DNA from 2 places in the Psychrobacillus sp. NPDC096389 genome. Region 2 is predicted to be linked to the other one. Evidence: riboswitches for the same ligand, from Rfam matches in the RefSeq annotation. Region 2 holds a riboswitch; the other holds the start of a gene.
What was found. A riboswitch is a leader RNA that binds a small molecule or an ion and turns the genes downstream of it on or off. The one in region 2 is predicted to bind preQ1.
Positions count from the first base shown of each region.

Region 1: another riboswitch for preQ1. It lies ahead of ACIQ38_RS18745 (QueT transporter family protein); the one in region 2 lies ahead of queF (preQ(1) synthase).

Region 1 covers NZ_JBIWFB010000009.1:81,816-85,023, forward strand. Annotated here, with positions in the region: gene ACIQ38_RS18735 (DUF3006 domain-containing protein) at 50-298, opposite strand; gene ACIQ38_RS18740 (MBL fold metallo-hydrolase) at 285-1,481, opposite strand; PreQ1 riboswitch class I at 1,656-1,700, shown strand; gene ACIQ38_RS18745 (QueT transporter family protein) at 1,708-2,190, shown strand; gene ACIQ38_RS18750 (glycine betaine ABC transporter substrate-binding protein) at 2,239-3,132, opposite strand; gene ACIQ38_RS18755 (ABC transporter permease) at 3,139-3,208, opposite strand, start outside.
Region 2 covers NZ_JBIWFB010000006.1:235,360-238,567, forward strand. Annotated here, with positions in the region: gene phnE (phosphonate ABC transporter, permease protein PhnE) at 1-203, shown strand, start outside; gene phnE (phosphonate ABC transporter, permease protein PhnE) at 216-1,025, shown strand; PreQ1 riboswitch class I at 1,120-1,166, shown strand; gene queF (preQ(1) synthase) at 1,283-1,783, shown strand; gene queC (7-cyano-7-deazaguanine synthase QueC) at 1,896-2,555, shown strand; gene queD (6-carboxytetrahydropterin synthase QueD) at 2,559-3,032, shown strand; gene queE (7-carboxy-7-deazaguanine synthase QueE) at 3,025-3,208, shown strand, end outside.

The sequences.
Region 1 (3,208 bases), on a different contig from region 2:
TACGTTACGGGTGCCTGGCACCCGTAACATATCTGTCATAATAACAATTTTATTTTCGCGCGTTTTTCAACTGTTCCAGTAATCCTCGTACTTTTTCTCTTTGGTTCTCTGTATCCTGTACTAATGGTTCCACTTTGTATTTGTTATTCTCCAAGAACACATTTACAATATCTCCCTCTTTTATGCTCTCATCAAGTTCTGAAGTAGGAATATGCAGTGTTTCTATTTCATACGGGTGTTTTAAAAATACCGCGTGCTCCCCTTCTATTCGATCAAGTGTGTATTTATTCGACTTCACTCATCACTACCCCTTTCTCATTTAGTAGCTGCGCTGCATCTCCTTCGTTTCTCCACATTTGTCGAGTTGTCCATTTTAAATGGCTTGCATCTTCTTTTGCATCAGGACCGCTCGTAATATAAATGGTTTCTCCCGCATCGATAGACATATTTGGAAAATTGTATACTTGATTGCCCGCAACCGAAAGCAATTGCCATCCTGCTAAATTTACTGCTTCTTCCCCTTGATTTGTAATACCGACAATTTCTTCATGTACATCTTTTTTCGAAATATAAAGCGGTGTGTCTGCTACACTTTCTTCTTCCTTCCGAATAGAATCCGTCTCCACAGTGTAATCTCTTCCATCCGTTTTCACTACAATATTTCCTACTTCTGCAGTGCTATAAATGTCTGAATCCACTTTTTTCAATCTAGTCACGACTTCAGGAGTAGGATGACCATACATATTATTTTCTCCATAACTTAAAATCGTCACTTCCGGTTGAACTTCGCGAATAAAAGCATCTGAACTACTCGTATCTGAACCATGATGCCCAGCTTTCAAAACGGTAGATTTCAAATCATATTCGCTAAGCATACTTTTTTCCACACCTGCATCGGCATCACCTGTCAATAAAAATGAGATATCCTCATATTGCACTTTTAACACAATAGAAGCCTCATTATTATCATTGGCATTTCCCCCAGTATTCAATACAGTGATTTCTAGATCCGAATCTAAAGGAATCGTATCGCCTACACTTGGTACAATAAACGGGATATGCTTATCCAAAATAAGCTGTAACATATTCTCATATGTTTCGGTAGTATGCTCTTTACCCGAATCTATGAAGTTTTTAATTGAAATTGAGTTGAGCACCGCTAGCAGTCCACCAATATGGTCAGCATCCGGATGAGTCGCTACAACATAATCTAACTTTTCTATTCCCTGTTGCCTTAAATAGGTCACTACATCCTTTCCTTTTTCCTTTTTTCCTCCATCGATGAGCATTTTCTTTCCTTCTGGAGATTGAATAAGAATCGAATCTCCTTGTCCAACATCTATAAAATGAACACTCATTTCTTTATTAGCGTTTGAAGATGTGTTTACTTTCGTTTCTTGACTTCCATTTTGCGTATCTAATGTGCAACCAAATGTTAGGAGCACCATCAATACACTAATAATCGATAAAACTTGTTTCATATAAATCCTTCTTTCTTTATACCGCTCCCAATTTACTATAGTAAATTAAAGAACCAATTATTTCCTTAAAAGTGTTACAGTTATATTGCGGGTGCCAGGCACCCGTAATATAACTGTAACACTCTCCTTGACAAAGGTTCTACTTTTGTCATAGAATTATCAATTGTGATTACAAATTACGTGGTTCGAGAACCTCCCACGGAAAAAAACTAAGGAGAAATGAATAATGAAAACGAAAACTCTTGCAATAAGTGGTATTATTGCAGCTTTATATGTTGCGGTTTCGCTTCTAATCGCACCTTTTGCATTTGGTGCAGTGCAATTTCGTATTGCTGAAATGTTCAATCATCTGATTGTCTTTAATAAAAAATACTTTTTTGGAATTGTACTTGGTGTAATAGTGACGAATATGTTTTCTCCAATGGCTGCATATGATTTAACATTTGGGGTAGCACATTCAATCATTACTTTATCACTTACTGTTTTTGCATCGAAGTTTATTAAAGGTCATGTTGCACGCATGGTATTCAATACGCTAATCTTCACATTTACAATGTTTATCATTGCATTCGAGTTACACCTTGCTTTGGATTTTCCATTTTTCTATACATGGTTAACAGTTGCAGCTGGTGAATTTGCTGTATTAGCAGTAGGTATTCCAGTTATAAATGCTTTAAATAAACGACTAAATTTTAAAGCAATGATTTAAATAATTTGCACCCGGTTCCTAACTTAAATGGAACTGGGTGCTTTTATTTTATTTATCGATTAAACCTTTCTCCACTAAGAAATCATGCGCAACATCTTCTGCTTTTTCTCCATCAATATCTACTTTTGCATTCATCTTTAACATATCCTCTTCAGAAATTTTCCCAGCTAACTCATTTAACACTTCATCTAGCTCCGGAAACTTCTCTAATGCTTCTAAACGTACAACAGGAGCTGCATCATACTTAGGGAAAAATCCTAAATCATCTTTAGTTGTTTGTAAGTTAAAACGTTCAATACGTCCATCTGTTGTAAATGCTGGAATCACATCGACTTCTCCATTTTTGACCGCTTCATACATCACATTAGGATCGAGGCTTTTCGTTTCCGTGAATGTAAATGGATAGGAGTTAATCAAATCATCAAAGCCATCACCTTGCCGCTCATAAAAAGCATGAGGTGCCCCAAACACCATGTTCCCAAACCTGGAAACTTCCACAAGATCAGAATAAGTCTTTGCTTCATAGTCTTTGTCACTGGCATAAGCTAATGTATACGTATTTTCAAATCCAAGCGGACTTAACCAAGTTGCTTGAAACTGCTCTTCATATCCTTTTTTTACTCGTTCCATTACACTTTCTGAGCTTTCACCTACTTCAGATGACTCTTTTAGCACATCTTTTAAACCGGTACCTGTGTACTCCACATATAAGTCAATATCACCTTGCTCAAGTGCTGGTGTCATAATTGCCACTTCTCCAAGTCCTTCTTTATACTCTACTTGATAATCTGTACGCTCTTCAATATATTGCCCTAAGATTTGCGGCAATATATATTGTTCCGTCCAGGGCTTCCCACTTATAACGAGCGTTTCTCCTGAGTTCGAACAAGCACTTAATAATACAATTGCTGCAGTTCCGATCATGACGAACACTTTCTTCATACTTCATCATCTCCCCGTATTTATTCCTTTTGGTGTCGCTTTTTTCTCGATCCATTTCAAAGCAAGATCAAACAAA
Region 2 (3,208 bases):
CCACTTCTTTATTCTGCTTTGAAGGAAATGTTCGTTACGCTTCGATTTTAGGATATGTAGGAGCTGGTGGAATTGGTCTTCTATTAAGTGAGGGACTCGGCTGGCGAAATTATGCAAATGTCGGCATCATTCTGCTCATGCTTGCCATTACAGTATTCATCATCGAAAACATAAGTGAACATTTCAGAAAGAAGTTAGTTTAAGGGGGAACTTGTATGAATGCTATTGAAAAGCAATTACTGTTAGAAAAAAAGAGCTATCAATATATTACATGGATTTTCATTATTGTTTTTATATTATTTATTTGGTCGCTTTCGGCGATTCAACTGAATAATATGGAAGCAAGTGGCTTAACAATTGCAAAGAATATTATAGCCGGTATTTTACACCCGGATTTAGATTTACTCCTTAACTTTACAGAAAAAGGTGTCGCTTACTTACTCATTGAAACAATGGCGATTGCCTTTTTAGGAACAATTATGGGCGCTATTTTAGCGATTCCTCTAGCTTTTCTATCTGCTTCTAATGTTGTGCCAAAGCCGATTGCCTTTGTGACGAAGATATTATTGATTGGCATACGTACAATTCCAGCTATTATTTATGGATTAATGTTTATTCGTGTAACAGGTCTAGGTCCATTTGCAGGAGTTTTAACGATGTCATTAACATCTATTGGGATGTTATCGAAACTATACGCAGATGTTATTGAAGATTTAGATACTAGCATTCTAGAGTCGATGACATCTATTGGTTGTACAATGTTTGAAAAGATTCGATATGGCATTATCCCACAATTATTTGCCATGTTTTTATCCATTGTTATTTATCGTTTTGATATGAATTTACGCGATGCATCCGTATTAGGATTGGTTGGTGCTGGAGGAATCGGTGCACCGCTCATTTTTGCGATGAACTCGTATCGTTGGGAGGAAGTTGGAGCTATTTTAATAGGGCTAGTACTTCTGATATTAATCGTTGAATTTATATCCAATAAAATTAGAAATAAATTAGTTAGAGGATACTAGGTTAGAGGAAGGTCATTACAAAATGATTTAAAAATAAAAGTCTATTTGACCTTTTAGAAAGTATTCTATATCATAAATAAGTACCCGAACTTGATCGGGAGAGGTTCATAGCTGATACCCTCTATAAAAAACTATGGATACATGACGTTTCGCCATGTCCATATTTGGGCATGGCTTTTTTGTTTTTATCCTATATGTTTGCGATAGACTGGTTAAAGGTACCTCTTTAGAAGTTATTATATTAGGAGGTTTTTATTATGTCTGGCAGAAGCCAAGAAGAAGGTTTGAAGGATTTGACATTGTTAGGGAATCAGGGGACTCAGTACTCGTTTGAGTATGCACCGGAAGTATTGGAATCAGTGGATAGTCTCCATTCTAATCGGGATTATTTCGTGAAGTTTAATTGTCCAGAGTTTACTAGTTTATGTCCAATAACACAACAGCCTGACTTTGCGACTATGTACATCTCGTACATACCGGATAAAAAGATTGTAGAAAGTAAATCACTAAAATTGTATTTATTTAGTTTTAGAAATCATGGTGATTTCCATGAAGATTGCGTCAACATCATCATGAACGATCTAATTAAATTATTGGATCCAAGGTATATTGAGGTTTGGGGAAAATTCACACCACGTGGGGGAATTTCCATTGATCCTTGGTGTAACTATGGTAGACCAGGTACTAAATATGAAGAGATGGCAAATTATCGTTTGATGAACCATGATCTTTATCCAGAAAAAATTGATAATCGATAAATTGAATAGTCCGCATGAAGGAAGAGGTTTTTAGCTACCCTCTTAAAAAAACTAAAAAGAAGACGGCATTCTTTTTAGAATGCCGTTTTTTTGTTATAAAGGAGTTTTACGGATGAAGCAGGAGAAAGCAATCATTGTATTTAGTGGAGGCCAAGACAGCACAACTTGTCTGTTTTGGGCAAAAGAACGTTTTAGAGAGATAGAGGCAGTGACTTTTGATTATGGTCAAAGGCATCATCTTGAAATTGAGTGCGCAAAAGCGATAACGGAGGAGCTTGGTATCAAGCATCATATTCTGGATATGTCTCTTTTGAATCAGCTTGCACCGAATGCATTAACTCGAGATGACATAGAGGTAGAAGATGGTGAAGAAGGTGGATTGCCATCGACTTTTGTACCCGGACGGAATATGCTCTTTCTTTCATTTGCAGGAGTTTTAGCGAGCCAAGTAGGAGCCAAGCATATTGTGACTGGTGTTTGTGAAACCGATTTTAGCGGATATCCCGATTGCCGAGATATCTTTGTTAAATCTTTGAATGTAACGATAAATTTAGCGATGGACGATACTTTTGTGCTGGATACTCCGCTCATGTGGCTTAACAAGGCGCAAACATGGGAACTTGCGGATGAGCTTGGAGCACTTGAGTTTGTTCGAGAAAAAACGTTGACCTGCTATAACGGTGTAATAGCGGATGGTTGTGGGGAATGTCCAGCTTGTAAACTGCGAAAAAGAGGGCTTGATGAGTATTTAAGCTATAAAAAGGAGTCCTAGGGCATGAGCGATTTTAGAATTGTCGATAGACTCCAAAAAATAGAGGAAGATATCCAAAGTAGTCAATTAAAGTATCATGCCAAGCGAGTTTTAGTGAGCAAGGAGTTCACCTTTGATGCAGCTCACCATTTACACAACTATGAAGGGAAATGTAAAAATCTGCACGGTCATACTTATCGTGCTGTATTAGGTGTGAGTGGATACACGGATTCCCGAGGCCTTGTGATTGATTTTGGCGATATAAAAGAAATATGGAAACAAAAAATAGAGATTTATTTGGATCATCGTTACTTAAACGAAACGCTTCCACCAATGAATACGACTGCGGAAAATATTGTTGTCTGGATATACGAGAAGTTGAGTGAATCATTGCTAGAAGAACAACGATATAACGGAGCACGAGTAGAATTTATCAGGCTGTATGAAACTCCGACAAGCTATGCCGAAGCAAGACGGGAGTGGATGGAAGTTGAGTAAAGTACCCGTGATGGAGATTTTTGGTCCAACTATTCAAGGTGAGGGAATGGTAGTGGGACAAAAGACGATGTTTGTTCGGACTGCTGGCTGTGACTATTCTTGTTCCTGGTGTGATTCTTCATTTACATGGGATGGAAGCGGCAAGCATTTAATTGCACAAATGACTGCAGAAGAGA